DNA from 3 places in the Simiduia curdlanivorans genome. Region 2 is predicted to be linked to each of the others. Evidence: riboswitches for the same ligand, from Rfam matches in the RefSeq annotation. Region 2 holds a riboswitch; each other region holds the start of a gene.
What was found. Region 2 has a riboswitch for thiamine pyrophosphate ahead of QWY82_RS07595 (TonB-dependent receptor). Riboswitches for the same ligand answer to the same signal wherever they lie in the genome.
Positions count from the first base shown of each region.

Region 1: another riboswitch for thiamine pyrophosphate. It lies ahead of thiD (bifunctional hydroxymethylpyrimidine kinase/phosphomethylpyrimidine kinase); the one in region 2 lies ahead of QWY82_RS07595 (TonB-dependent receptor).
Region 3: another riboswitch for thiamine pyrophosphate. It lies ahead of thiO (glycine oxidase ThiO); the one in region 2 lies ahead of QWY82_RS07595 (TonB-dependent receptor).

Region 1 covers NZ_JAUFQG010000004.1:1,053,978-1,058,944, reverse strand. Annotated here, with positions in the region: gene thiC (phosphomethylpyrimidine synthase ThiC) at 1-1,502, opposite strand, end outside; gene thiD (bifunctional hydroxymethylpyrimidine kinase/phosphomethylpyrimidine kinase) at 1,515-2,324, opposite strand; TPP riboswitch at 2,412-2,509, opposite strand; gene QWY82_RS04945 (hypothetical protein) at 2,603-3,181, opposite strand; gene QWY82_RS04940 (DUF3313 family protein) at 3,299-3,952, opposite strand; gene QWY82_RS04935 (GMC family oxidoreductase) at 4,024-4,967, opposite strand, start outside.
Region 2 covers NZ_JAUFQG010000004.1:1,690,023-1,694,989, reverse strand. Annotated here, with positions in the region: gene QWY82_RS07610 (thiamine pyrophosphate-dependent dehydrogenase E1 component subunit alpha) at 1-620, shown strand, start outside; gene QWY82_RS07605 (alpha-ketoacid dehydrogenase subunit beta) at 623-1,600, shown strand; gene QWY82_RS07600 (2-oxo acid dehydrogenase subunit E2) at 1,610-2,896, shown strand; TPP riboswitch at 3,123-3,226, shown strand; gene QWY82_RS07595 (TonB-dependent receptor) at 3,335-4,967, shown strand, end outside.
Region 3 covers NZ_JAUFQG010000004.1:2,412,856-2,417,822, reverse strand. Annotated here, with positions in the region: gene guaA (glutamine-hydrolyzing GMP synthase) at 1-213, opposite strand, end outside; gene guaB (IMP dehydrogenase) at 324-1,799, opposite strand; gene xseA (exodeoxyribonuclease VII large subunit) at 2,018-3,427, shown strand; TPP riboswitch at 3,485-3,638, shown strand; gene thiO (glycine oxidase ThiO) at 3,689-4,822, shown strand; gene thiS (sulfur carrier protein ThiS) at 4,810-4,967, shown strand, end outside.

The DNA.
Region 1 (4,967 bases), 640 kb from region 2:
TCCTTATTGGGCAAGCCTAAATGCTCTTTCGGTGTGACGTAGCACAGCATGGCGCAACCATACCAAGCAATCATGGCGGCACCAATGCCGGAGGTAATGTGATCGTAGCCAGGCGCAATATCGGTGGTTAACGGGCCCAAAGTGTAGAAAGGAGCCTCGCCACACTCGCGCAATTGTTTATCCATATTTTCTTTAATCAAATGCATTGGCACGTGGCCAGGCCCTTCAATCATGGTTTGAATATCGTGCTTCCAGGCAATCTTGGTCAGCTCGCCCAAGGTTTCTAGCTCGCCAAATTGTGCGGCGTCATTGGCGTCGGCCACCGAGCCCGGTCTGAGCCCATCACCCAGTGAGAACGACACATCATAGGCCTTCATGATTTCGCAGATATCTTCGAAATGGGTGTACAAGAAATTTTCTTTGTGGTGCGCCAAGCACCACTTGGCCATGATGGAGCCGCCGCGGGACACTATGCCGGTAACTCGCTTCGCCGTTAATGGCACATAGCGCAGCAAAACGCCGGCGTGAATGGTGAAGTAATCCACGCCCTGCTCCGCTTGCTCGATTAAGGTATCGCGGAAAATTTCCCAGCTTAAATCTTCCGCCACACCATTAACCTTTTCTAAGGCTTGATAAATAGGCACAGTGCCGATGGGCACATGGGAATTGCGAATAATCCACTCTCTGGTCTCGTGGATATTTTTCCCGGTTGAAAGATCCATAATGGTGTCGGCGCCCCAACGGGTGCCCCAGGTTAACTTCTCAACCTCTTCTTCAATAGATGAGCCAAGCGCTGAATTGCCAATATTGCCATTTACTTTGACCAAAAAATTTCGACCGATAATCATCGGCTCTAATTCAGGATGATTGATATTGGCGGGAATGATCGCACGCCCCCTGGCCACTTCACTACGGACAAATTCCGGTGTTATTTCATCGGGAATATTGGCACCAAAATCCATACCTTGATGCTGCTGCTCTAGCACACCCTGAGCACGAGCCTGCTGTAAACTCATGTTCTCGCGAATAGCAATGTATTCCATTTCAGGCGTGATTATTCCCTGTTTTGCGTAATGCATTTGGGTGACGTTTTTTCCTGCCAGCGCGCGCCGAATCTTGCGCTTATGATTAAAACGCAATCTATCTAAGGCTTCATCTCGAGCCCGTTGATTGGCAAACAGTGAAGACTTTTCATTTAGATACTCTGTGTCTAGCCGCGCATCAATCCAGTTGCGCCGCATCTCAGCCAGCCCCTTGCGCAAGTCGATAACAATATTTTCATCTGTGTAGGGCCCAGAGGTATCATAGACGCGCACCGGTGGATTTTTTTCCGCGCCTAATTCCATTGCCGTATCGGCTAAAGATATTTCCCGCATAGGCACCAGGATATCGGCTTGCGAACCTTGGACAAAAATCTTCTTTGAGCCAGGAAAAGGTTTAATCGACGCTGCATCCACCGTGGCACTGTCACTTAATTTTTTTTCGGTTACTACTTCTGTCATGAGGAATTCCTTTTAGTCAGTGAAACGCGATTGATTCAGGCACTCGAGCGGGCCTGCGCCCAGGCCATATTGTCTGTGCTGAGATTGTTGTAGCAGGAGATAAAGGTAACGCTTAGACGAGGCGATGGCCTCAGGCGCGGAATAACCCAATACAATGTGGGCCGCAATGGCGCTGGCTAGTGTGCAGCCGGTGCCATGGTTATTTTTGGCAGCAAGCTTGCCGCTCGAAAACCACATCGGCTTTATCGCCGCATCCACACTCAGATAATAGTCCGACGCCTCAGCTCCGATTAAATGCCCGCCTTTTATAAGCACCGCGCGCGCGCCGCGCTTGATCAATTCCAGCGCCTGCAATTCCATATTGGCATTTGATCTAGCGTCTTGACAGCCAAGCAAACGGCCGGCCTCGGACAGGTTCGGTGTGATCAAATCCGCGACGCCAATCATTTTCCACAGCGGCGCTAAATTTTCGTCATCGAATAAGCTAAAGCCCACGCTGGCGCGCAGTGGTGTATCCAGCACAATGTAGACGCGGGGGTTTGTACGCTTGTAGTCCAATAGTCGAGCGGCGAGATAGTGCAAATTTTCTGCACTGCCAATCATGCCGACTTTTATTGCAGCGACATTAAAGTCTTCGATAACCGCCTCAAATTGCTGCGCGACAATTTTAGTCGGCAGTGATTCGAGCGCCGTAATGCGCCGGGTGTTTTGTGCCGTGATGGCCGTAAGTACGGAGGTGCAATATACGCCTAACGCCGCGCAGGTTTTAATGTCAGCTTGGATACCTGCGCCCGCGCCACTATCGCTTCCCGCGATTGTCATGACGACAGGCTGCAAATTTTTGAGGGAGTCCATGAAGCGCATCTCAATAATAAGCAGCGGCTTCAAGAAAGAGACAATCAATAGTGTTATTGACTGAAATCTCGTTCCCTACGCCGGTACTAACCGGATCAGGTCAACGGGTATTTCTCAGCCACATATAAATATGAGCACCCCGCAAGATGCGCGAAGTCTAACAGGGGGCATCGCGTTTTACTATTTTTTCCAAAAAAAAAGCCCGCGGTTAGCGGGCGTTTTAGAGCTTAATGTTAGCAGTGTGGTCAGAGTGCCTTTGGCATGGAAGCCATTACTTTTTTCACCGCAAGCGCTAGTCGCTCCTTTTGCTGTTCCTGTGTGAGCACTTGATCTTCGTCGACAAACACCCGAATTGCACCACGCCAAAGCGCCTGCACGCTGCCTGGTCGCGCCACAGCAACAATTAACATACCTTTATTTAACTGGCTATCATGGCCTAGGCTCGGATAGAGCCTGAACAGTTCGCGCATGTCCTTGGCTAACTCTTCGGTACCTACTTGAACCAATGCCAATACGCGATAGTCGACGCCAACACCATGGCCCAGCGTGTAGCCTTTTCCAGTTAAACTCTGTTCAATATCTGCTTGAATCAACGCAACAGTGGCTTCATCCTGCGGTGTTTCTTCCTTGCTGCCCGCAAAAATAACATCGGAAACCCAGCTTACCGTATCGCCACGCGCTGGCTTGAACATCGGATCTGTCACTGCCACGACTGAGAAAGCAGCCAAATCAACTTTCTCCTTCGACGCAGTTTGGTCTTTCTCGGGCTCACTCGCGCAGGCGGCGAGCAACAACATTGCAATTAAAGCAATAAAACGTGTCATGGGTCAGTCCTTCTAGCTCAATGATGCAGGAAGTGTATAGCAGGACGTGCGGCGGGTAAATTACAACAGCGCCGCGTTATTCGCCGACGCTGCTAGCAATAAGGCAGGTGAAGCGTTTTACTTTTCGCCTAAATCATCTAGGTGTGTACGAAAAATACGTGCCCAAGTACCCATGATTTGGTTTATTTGCGAGCGATTTTGCACCGAGTTATTTTCGCGCCACATTTTGGTGGCCTCGCGCTTATCTGTGACCGTGGCTAGGTGTTCACCCGTGGCAGCATCGTATATATCAAACTGCATTTGAATTTTACCAGCGGTTTGTGTGTAAGCGCGGTTGCGGCCACTGGCGTTCATTGTGCTGTCTGGAATATAGGTGGGCGCCAGCTCGAGAATTTTACTGTCAATTCTCAGTGTGCCGGATTTCTTGGAACCCGCTTCTGCCAACAAGCCGTCTTCCGAAAACTCGCGTGTGAAAGCTTTTAGGTATAGATCTTTAAACGGCGCCTGAATTTTCTCTGTCAGCTCGGGAATATCTCGTTTGTGGGTACCACTAGGCGCCTTGATTGTCGTGGTCGACATATCCAGTGGTGTAATACTGACACTGGTGTATTTGGCCCAATCGATATTTGGCTTTGCCAGCACCTCGTCTAAGCGTTTGACCTCGACTTTTTCCATACCCGCATTGGCGCTGGCTTCGACGCCCGCAGCCGTAACCAAGGGCGCTGCCATTAATGCAATACAAACTGTACTTAACCGCACTAGGTTCATCATGTTGCTTTCTCCATAGGTGAGCAAAATCTAGCTGTTGGACGCCAACTTATGCCGTTGGTTCCATCAGTCAGTTAATTGTATCGATTGCCTAAAATCAGGTCTGCCGCCTTCTCTGCAATCATGATGGTGGGGGCGTTGGTGTTACCAGAAATAATGTTGGGCATAATTGACGCATCCACCACCCGCAAAGCCTCCAACCCATGCACTCTCAATTGATCATCCACAACGGCCATAGGATCGCTGCCCATTTTACAGCTGCCAACCGGATGATAGACATGGTTAGCTTTCATACGTAAAAAGGTTTCTAGCTCCGCATCGCTGCTCAGCTCCTCGCCCGGTGAGAACTCGCCAGCATAGCTATGCTGCAAGGCTTGGGCGCGGAACATAGCGCGCACCTTTTTTACCCCCGCCACCAATGCCTTTACATCTCTGGCATCGCTTAACATATTTAAGTCGATAACTGGATCGACGCTGGGGTCAGCACTGGCCAGCGACACCGAGCCGCGACTGTGCGGCCTTAAATAGCAGACGTGCACGCTCATGCCGTAGTGGAAGTAATACTTCAATGACCGACCGTGATCATCCATGGCGATAGGGGTTATGTGCAATTGCAAATCCGGCGTTGTAAGACTCGGATCAGACTTGATAAAGCCGCCCGCCTCGGCAATGGTGGAGCTCAACATACCACTGCGCTTGGTGAGGTATTGAACCAAAGCGCCAATACTTCGCACAATTTGACGCGGCCGTAAAACGCCCCACGAAGTTGACGTTTTATCCTTCGCCACCACCAGAACGTCCACATGCTCCTGCAGATTTTCACCGACGCCAGCTAGCTCATGCACTTGCGTTATACCCTGGCTATCCAGCTTGGCCTTAGCGCCCACGCCAGACAGTAACAACAGTTGCGGGGAGCCAAAGCTGCCGCAAGACACTATCACTTCCCTTGCCGCAGACAGCATATATTGCTCGCCTTTAACCTCCACCTCTACACCGGTGGCACGCTTGCCCTCAAATA
Region 2 (4,967 bases):
ACTTCCACGCCGGCATGAATATGGCGGCGGTGCTGAAATGCCCTACCGTCTTCTTCTGCCGCAACAATGGCTACGCCATTTCCACCCCCGCGGACGAACAATACGCCGGCGACGGCATCGCCGCGCGCGGTGTGGGCTACGGCATGAAAACCATTCGCGTAGACGGCAACGACATACTGGCGGTGTACGCCGGATGCGTAGAAGCGCGCAAGATTGCCGTGGACAATAACGAGCCGGTATTAGTAGAAGCCATGAGCTATCGCCTAGGAGCGCACTCCACCTCCGACGATCCGGCCGGCTACCGCTCGCGCGACGAAGAAGACAAATGGCGTGCGGTAGACCCAGTGCTGCGCATGAAAAACTGGCTGATCGCGAAAAAGTGGTGGACCGAAGCGCAGGAAAAAGCCGGCTTAGAAAATTACCGCAAAGAAGTGCTCGACTGCTTAAAGGCGACGGAAAAAGTTGCCCCGCCCGGGCTCGATGATCTGATCACCGATGTGTACGACACACCCGACGCCAATCTTAAAGGCCAGTTAGCAGCACTACGCGAACACATCGCTAAGTACCCAGAAAAATACCCGAAAACCGCCGCACAGGTTATCGAAGGAACGGAGCACTGATCATGGCCAAGATGAATTTATTACAAGCCGTTAACAGCGCCCTGACCACAGCTATGACTAACGATAAGCGCGTGGTGTGTTTCGGTGAAGACATCGGCAAATTTGGCGGCGTGTTTCGCGCCACCAGCAACCTGCAAGAAAAATTTGGCAAAGCGCGCTGCTTTAATACGCCACTGACCGAACAAGGCATCGCCGGCTTTGCCATTGGTATGGCGGCGCAAGGTCACATTCCGGTCGCCGAAATCCAATTTGCCGATTACATTTTTCCCGCCTTCGACCAGATCGTTAACGAAGCGGCGAAGTTTCGCTATCGCTCGGGCAACCAATTCAACGTCGGCGGCCTCACCATTCGCACACCTTACGGCGGCGGTATCGCCGGTGGCCTGTACCACTCGCAATCACCGGAAGCCTACTTTACCCAGACCCCGGGCTTAAAAGTGGTGATGCCATCGACGCCCTACCAAGCCAAAGGCTTGTTGCTCGCCGCCATTCGCGATCCAAATCCGGTGATCTTTTTCGAACCCAAGCGTTTATACCGCGCCGCCGTGGGTGAGGTGCCGGACGAGGAATTCGAAATTCCCTTGGGCGTGGCCGAAGTGGTCAAAGAAGGTTCGGACATCACCCTCCTGTCTTGGGGTGCGCAGATGGAATACTTGCAAGCCGCTGCGGCCATGGCCGAGGCCGATGGCATCTCCTGTGAAGTTATCGACTTGCGCACATTGCTGCCTTGGGATGTCGACACAGTCGCGCGCTCGGTGAAAAAAACCGGCCGTTTATTGGTGACTCACGAAGCACCATTAACCGGTGGCTACGCCGGCGAAATTGCCGCGACGATTCAAGATCACTGCTTCCTCTATTTGGAGGCACCGATCAGCCGCGTGACCGGTTTAGATACACCCTTCCCCCTGGTGCATGAAAAAGAATACATGCCCGACCAGTACAAAATATTCGAAGCCATTAAGCGCAGCATCAATTACTAGGAGCCTACCGTGATTAAAGATTTTATTCTGCCGGATATTGGCGAAGGAATTGTTGAGTGTGAACTGGTTGAATGGCTGGTGAAAGAAGGTGACATTATCACCGAAGACCAAGCCGTAGCTGATGTGTCTACCGATAAAGCCTTGGTGCAAATTCCCTCCATGTACGACGGCAAAGTTACCAAGCTGTATTACAAGGAAGGCGACATCGCCAAAGTGCACGCGCCTTTGTTTGCCATCGAACTGATTGAAGCTGGCGCCGCTGAAAGTGGCGCTAGCCCAAACACAACTAGCTCTGATAGCACTAGCACAGCGCCCGCGAAAGCTGCCGCCATTGCGCCGGCACAAAACAATCCAACCTCGGCCAGCATCGCCGCCGTGGACGACAGCGCCGACCGCGAATTTGTGCGCAACACCTCGCGCGCGCTCACCACGCCAGCTGTGCGCAGGCTCGCGCGAGAAAACAGCGTCGACCTCGCCAACGTGCCCGCCACGGGAAAAAATGGCCGCGTCTTGAAAGAAGATATGCTCAACTTCCTCGCCGGTGCCAGCAGTGCATCAACATCGAGCGCGAGTGCAACCGCGGGCAGGCCAGTCGCCGCCGATCGGGTTGAGCCCATCAAAGGCGTGAAAGCGGTGATGGCGCGCGCCATGCAAGAATCGGTCAGCACTATTCCCCACTTCACCTACATGGATGAAATTGATATCACCGACTTGGTGAACTTGCGCTTACAGTTAAAAGCCAAATACCCAGATGTGAAAATCACCATGATGCCGCTGTTTATGAAGGCGCTATCACTGGCGATTACAGAATTTCCGGTACTCAATAGCCGGCTCAACAGCGACTGCACCGAGCTAACCTATTTGAGCGCTCACAACATCGGCATGGCGGTGGATTCTAAAGTCGGCCTGCTGGTGCCCAATGTTAAAAATGTGCAAAACCTCAGCATCTTGGAATTGGCACAGGAAATTTCGGCACTCACCGACAGCGCCCGCTCAGGCCGCGTTAGCCCAGAGACATTGAAAGGCGGCAGCATCACCATTTCAAACGTCGGCGCCATTGGCGGTACCGCAGCTACACCGATTATTAACAAACCGGAAGTGGCGATTGTGGCGCTCGGCAAAATGCAAGAGCTGCCGCGCTTTAATGCCAAAGGCGAGGTGGAAGCCCGCAAGATTATGACCGTCAGCTGGTCTGGCGATCACCGCGTCATCGACGGCGGCACCATCGCGCGCTTCTGTAATCGCTGGAAGGAGTTTTTGGAAGACCCGGCGAGTATGTTGATGGCGATGCGGTAAGAGCTGCAAGGCGGGGGGCGCTACAAGCCGCAAGCTGCAAGCTGCAAGCTGCAAGCAGGATGGCCTGCCCCTACAAGCTGCAAGCAATTATGATTGCGTGAGATTTTATACGCGCAAGAACCGTTTTTGCTTGAGGCTTGAGGCTTGCGGCTTGCAGCTTGCGGCTCCTAGCCATTTTAGTTTCTGCTAAAACCGTCGTACTAAACAAATAGCTCATGTTACACTGGCCGCCGCCAAGGGGTGTTCGGGTTAACCGAACTGAGATGTCGTCGACAAACCCTGGAACCTGATCCGGCTAGTACCGGCGTAGGAATGGGCAAAACGGTAACCGCCAGGCTGGCGCCTCTTCAGGCAATGAATGCCGAATCACCGCAGTAATCACCCGTACATCACGTCTTGTTGCCGGATCTCAATTTTAAGTTGGTAAATTGGGGTCCTATGAAAAACTATTCGATTAACACCCGCGCATTGTTTGCGACATCCTGCCTGGCAGCCAGCGTAGCGCTATTGGTACAGCCATCTCACGCCGCCGCACAAGCACCGGCACTTGAAGAAATTTTAGTTAGCGCGGACTTTCGCGCGATCGCCGTCACCGATATTCCAGCCAGCATTACGGTGATCGACCAACAAACCCTGCAAGATGAAAGCGCGCGCCACTTCGAAGACATTCTCAATAGCATTGCCAACCTAAACTGGTCTGGTGCCACCAGCAGACCACGTTACTTTCAAATACGCGGCGTGGGCGAGCAGGAAGACTACCAAGGCGCACCTAACAGCTCCGTGGGCTTTATTGTCGACGACATCGATATGTCTGGCCTCGGCATGGCCGCCAGCACCTTCGACCTGCAGCAGGTAGAAGTGTTGCGCGGGCCGCAAGGCACGCGCTTTGGCGCCAATGCGCTGGCCGGCTTAATCCATCTTAAAAGCAACGACCCAAGCGACACCTTCGAATTTGGCGGCCAAGCGACAGTGGGCGATGACAACCAGCGAGGCTTAGGCATTGTTGTATCTGGCCCCCTGTCTGAAACCTTTGGCTACCGCGTGGCACTGGAAAGCCAACAGCAAGATGGCTTTCGCCAAAACGATTTTCTAAACCAAAACGACAGCAACCAGCGCGATGAACGCACCGGCCGGGTGAAACTGCGCTGGCAGCCGAACCAACAATGGCAGATTGATGCAAACCTACTCTATGCCGACAACGATAACGGCTACGACGCCTGGACCTTAGACAACAACGGCTTCAATACCCTGACGGACAAACCCGGTGTCGACAATCAAAAAACCCAAGCCGGCAGCCTGAAGGTTAAATGGTTGGGCGACACTGTTGAGTTAACATCTTTAACCTCCGCCACCAATACCGATCACAACCACGCTTACGACGGCGACTGGGCTAACCCCGGTTACTGGGCGGCAAAATCCTGCACCGATTACTACGATGAAAATAACAACGGCGACGATACCGATTCGATTGCCTGCGTTTACGATTACCTGTGGGATAAAAGCGCCGAGCGCAAAACGGTGTCACAAGAATTCAGGGTGGTCTCCACCGACAACAGTCGTTTATTTAACGACTCCACCGCTTGGCTTGCGGGCATCTACCTGCACAAGTTGGATGAGGATAACGACCTCTACTCTGAATACAACACCTACCCCGATGAAGTGTTAACCTCCGACTACGCCGCCACTAACACGGCTATCTTCGGCCAAACTGATTCAGACTTAGGCAATGAATACGCGCTGTCCATCGGCCTGCGCACGGAAACCAGAAGCAGCGATTATACCGATTCCAATGGCGATGCGTTTGCCCCAGACGAATCTATGTGGGGCGGCCACTTAGCCCTAACCAAATCCCTCTCGGATACGCAAAATATTTACGCGCGAATTGCGCGCGGTTATAAAGCCGGCGGTTTTAACATGACACTACCGAGCGAATTGGCTGACAAAAAGGAATTTGAGTCCGAAACCCTGCTCAACTACGAACTCGGCTTGAAGTCCTTTTGGCTCGAAGGTAGCGCCAGCACCAATATAACGCTGTTCTACATGGAGCGGCTGAATCAACAGGTTGACGCCT
Region 3 (4,967 bases), 720 kb from region 2:
CGCCCGGGGCGATTCACCGGCGGTAACAGACTCCGGGCCACCGGATAAAATAATACCCTTGGGATCGAATTCGCGAATCTCGGCTTCGGTCATATCGAAAGCGCGAACTTCCGAATAAACACCAATTTCTCTAATGCGACGGGCAATTAACTGGGTGTATTGAGATCCAAAATCGAGAATCAAAATGCGTTGGGCGTGGATATCTTGGCTCATGAGGGCTCGCAACTTTTTACTAACGAAACTGACATAACGAGAGGTTTTTCACTCCCCCGAAAACAAAAGTGACCGGCCTTGGCCGATCACTGTCTTATCAAGCTTGCAGCTTAACGACCACCGACGGGGTAGTTAGGCGCTTCTTTGGTGATGCTGACATCGTGCACATGGCTCTCGCCCATACCGGCGCTGGTGACGCGCACAAACTCAGGCTTGGTGCGCATGGTCTGCATATCGATCGAGCCCGTGTAACCCATGGCAGAGCGCAACCCGCCCATCATTTGATGCACGATGGCTGACAGCGGGCCCTTGTAGGGTACACGCCCCTCGATACCTTCCGGCACTAACTTTTCGGTGCCCTGGCTGGCGTCTTGAAAGTAGCGATCGGAGGAACCTTGGGTTCTGGCCATTGCACCTAAGGAGCCCATGCCGCGGTAAGACTTGTAAGTGCGGCCCTGATACAACTCAACCTCGCCTGGCGCCTCTTCAGTACCGGCGAACATCGAGCCCATCATTAAACAGTGCGCGCCGGCAACAACGGCTTTGGAGATATCGCCAGAGTAGCGAATACCGCCATCGGCAATAACGGGAATGTCCGTGTCTTTCAAGGCTTCAACTACACCGGCAATAGCAGAAATCTGCGGCACACCAACACCTGTCACGATGCGGGTAGTACAAATAGAACCGGGGCCAATACCCACTTTAACGCCGTCTGCACCAGCTTCAACCAAGGCCAAAGCCGCGGCGCCGGTGGCGATATTACCGCCAATAACTTGGATATCTGGGTATAGGGTTTTGATGCGCTTGACTCTATCCAGCACATTCTTTGAGTGGCCGTGTGCGGTATCGACCACCAGCACATCCACACCCGCTTCAATTAGCGCTTTAACCCGGTCGTCGGTGTCTGGGCTAGTGCCTACCGATGCACCTACGCGCAGGCGGCCGGCTGGGTCTTTACAGGCGCTGGGGAAGTTCTCGGCTTTGCTAATATCTTTCACCGTGATCAAACCGCGCAATTCGAACTTATCGTTCACCACCAGCACTTTTTCGATGCGGTGCTTATGCAAGAGTCCGCGCACGATTTCAGGCGCCTCGCCCTCTTTCACCGTCACCAATTGGTCTTTCGGCGTCATGATAGATGCGACCTTAGCCGCCATGTTGGTTTCGAAGCGCACATCGCGGCCGGTCACGATTCCGACCAGATCACCGTTATCGAGCACGGGCACGCCCGAGATGTTATTGGCGCGGGTTAACGCCACCAGCTCGGCAATAGTGGCATTGCTATCGATGGTAATCGGGTCTTGAACAACACCGGCCTCGAACTTCTTAACTTTGCGCACTTCGAGTGCCTGCTGCTCGATGGACATACTCTTGTGAATAATGCCAATACCACCCTCTTGCGCCATGGCGATCGCTAGGCGAGACTCCGTGACGGTATCCATGGCCGCCGATACCAGCGGGATATTGAGCTGAATACCACGGGTTAATTGGGTCTTGAGCGACACGTCTTTGGCGGTAATATCCGAATAGCCGGGTACCAATAAAACATCGTCGAATGTCAGTGCTTCTTGTGCAATTCGCAACATAGTTTGCAATCAACCTAGTAAATAGAAGGTTTAGAAGGTAAACGGTCGATTATAACGATTTGAACCTATTGGGTAAACTGGACGTCACGCTTTTTCAGCTATTAGGAGGCTATCGCTTGCATATAACAGCCTTATTACAATGGCTAGTGGTGCAGATTACAGCTCGCACCGGCACGGGTGCTTGGGTATAGTCCGTCTTTTGCCGCCATTTGAGTGCCATGAACTCCATCACTGCCGATAAAAAACTCTACACCGTCAGCCAGCTGAACCGGCAGGCAAGGCAGCTACTCGAAACCCATCTTTCACTCCTTTGGGTCGAGGGAGAAATTAGCAATTACACGCGGCCTGCATCGGGGCACAGCTACTTCACTCTAAAGGACAGTGGCGCACAAATTCGCTGTGCCATGTTTAAAAATCGCAGCCTGCACTTACGCATTCAACCTAAAAACGGTGCCAAAGTACTGATTCGCGGGCGCGTCAGCCTGTACGAAGGGCGCGGCGACTATCAACTGATTGCCGAACACATGGAGGACGCCGGCCTAGGCGCCTTACAACGGGCCTTCGAAGAACTTAAAGAGCGCCTCGCACTCGAGGGCTTATTTGACCCGCGTAGAAAAAAGAAAATACCGCTACCGGCCAAGCACATCGCCATTATTACCTCGGGTACCGGTGCCGCACTGAGAGATATTCTCGCGGTATTCAAACGCCGCTGGGCCGGCCAGCCGTTAACCCTGATACCCGTGCCGGTGCAAGGTACCGACGCGGCACCGGCTATCGTCAAAGCTATTGAGATTGCCAATCAACAGGCGCAGTTCGATGTAATTTTGCTCGCCCGCGGCGGCGGCTCGCTGGAAGATTTGTGGAGTTTCAATGAAGAAAGTGTCGCGCGCGCAATTGCGCAGAGCCGACTACCCGTGGTGTGCGGCGTCGGCCATGAAACCGACACCACCATTGCCGATTACTGCGCCGATTTAAGGGCACCCACCCCCTCCGCCGCGGCCGAACTCCTATCGCCCGACGCCAGTGATTGGCTCGAGAGTTTTACCGGTTTTGGTTATCTGCTGGAAGAAGCCATGGAGCGAAAACTCAAACAACTGGCCCAAAGAACAGATTTCTATGCACACAGGCTTAACCGCTGCGAACCCAAGCTGTTACCGGCTGTGCAGCAGGTAAATCGTGCCCAACGTCAGCTGCACTTGGCTTTAAACAACGCCATAAGTCGAGCCCAAGTAAAAGCCGAACATCTCACCAGCCAGCTTCAGCAACTGCACCCGGCGCGTCAACTACAGAGTAAAAAAGTGCATTTCCAACAACTTGAAAAGCGCCTGCACAACAAAAACCCCACACGGCAAATTCATCTAGCACGAGACAGCGTTAGCTTAGCGCTGCAACAATTAAGCGACAGATTGCAACACCACCTCAACGGGCAACAACACAGCTTGCATTTACACATGCAGAGCTTGCACAACCTTAGCCCGCTGCAAACGCTGGAACGTGGCTACGCTTTAATCACCAACGACAAGGCCGAGGTTATTACCAAAGCCTCGCAACTGAAAACTGGCGAAAGAGTGCGCGCGCGTTTACACGAGGGTGAGTTTAGCGCCATTGTCGAGTCGGCAAAAACCTAAAATACTGCCCTAAATACGAATAGACCTTGCAGCCACATTCTGCGCTCTTTAAACTGCTCGCTCTTGTCGGGGCGCCCTGCTACGCACCCTCTTTTAAAACCTTGGTTTAAATGTGGTTTTAAATAGGCTTGTGCAGGGCTGAGATCAGTTCGCTGAACCCGTAGAACCTGATCAGGTTAACACCTGCGTAGGAAACAAGAGATGCCCGCCACTCGACATCTTTGTATTTCTGCGCCCATGTTTAGTTAGCAGGCAGCGCACTTGACACACTTTCAAAACGCTCAACCCCACATTGCTATTTGCGGCGCTGGCCTACTAGGCAGACTGCTCGCCTGGCGCCTGCTCCTCGAGGGCTACAAGGTTTATCTATTTGAAGCCTCAAGCTTCACCGCCTCACGCGCCGCTGCCTTTACCGCTGCCGGCATGATATCGCCGCTGAGTGAACTCGCCGTTAGCGAAAAATGCATCTACGACCTGGGACTAACATCGTTAGCGTTATGGCAGAGTTGGTTACCAGCACTCAATACAAAGCAATCTCTCTTGTCCTGTAATGGCAGCGTCGCTCTAGCCCACCCGCAAGACCACCTAGAGCTGACACAATTTTATCGAGACATAAGCCATAAACTCCAAGGTGAAACCGTAACAGCGCAATGGCTAGACGCCACGCAGTTGCGTGCCCTTGAGCCGCAGCTAAACCAGTTCAACCAAGCCATTTACCTTCCGAGCGAAGCTCATGTTGATAACAGGCAATTGTTGCCGCTGCTATTAACCTCCATTAAAAAGCTCGGCGGTATGTGCGCTGAAAACTGCCCGATCAGTTTTACCGATGGCGCCATTTGCGAGGCATCGACCTTAAATCTCAAGCAACTTAATATTGCCGACAACGTTGATTATTGGATTGACTGTCGCGGCATGGGCGCTAAATTGGCCACCGGCCCGCTGCGTGGCGTACGTGGCGAAGTGCTTTGGGTGGAAACCAAAGAAGTGTCCTTTCAGCGCCCAATTCGGCTAATGCACCCGCGCTACAAACTCTATGCCGTACCTAAACCTAAGCACCAATTCATTATTGGCGCCACGGAAATCGAAAGTGAAGATACGAGCCCCATTAGCCTGCAATCAACGCTGGAACTATCGAGCGCGCTTTACACGCTGCACCCAGCTTTTGCTGAGGCTCGAGTGATTGAAACCGACACCAATCTCCGCCCCGCCTACCCAAACAACCAGCCACAAATAACTCAAACCAATCAAGTGATGAGTATCAACGGCCTATACCGACACGGCTTTCTACTTGCGCCGGCCTTAGTCGCCGAAGCGATACAGCAACTCAAGGCGCGATTTACACCGCCATCAAAGCCCTACCACCACAAGGATAAAAATGCCTTATGCAAGAGTTAATCATTGTGCATCTCAACGGCGATAAAAAGGTAATTGAATCCAATACCCCTGTCAGTACGGCGTTAACAAAGTGGGAACTCAACCAAGGCAAGTTTGCACTAGCGATTAACAATCAGTTTTTACCGCGCTCGCAATACACAAGCTA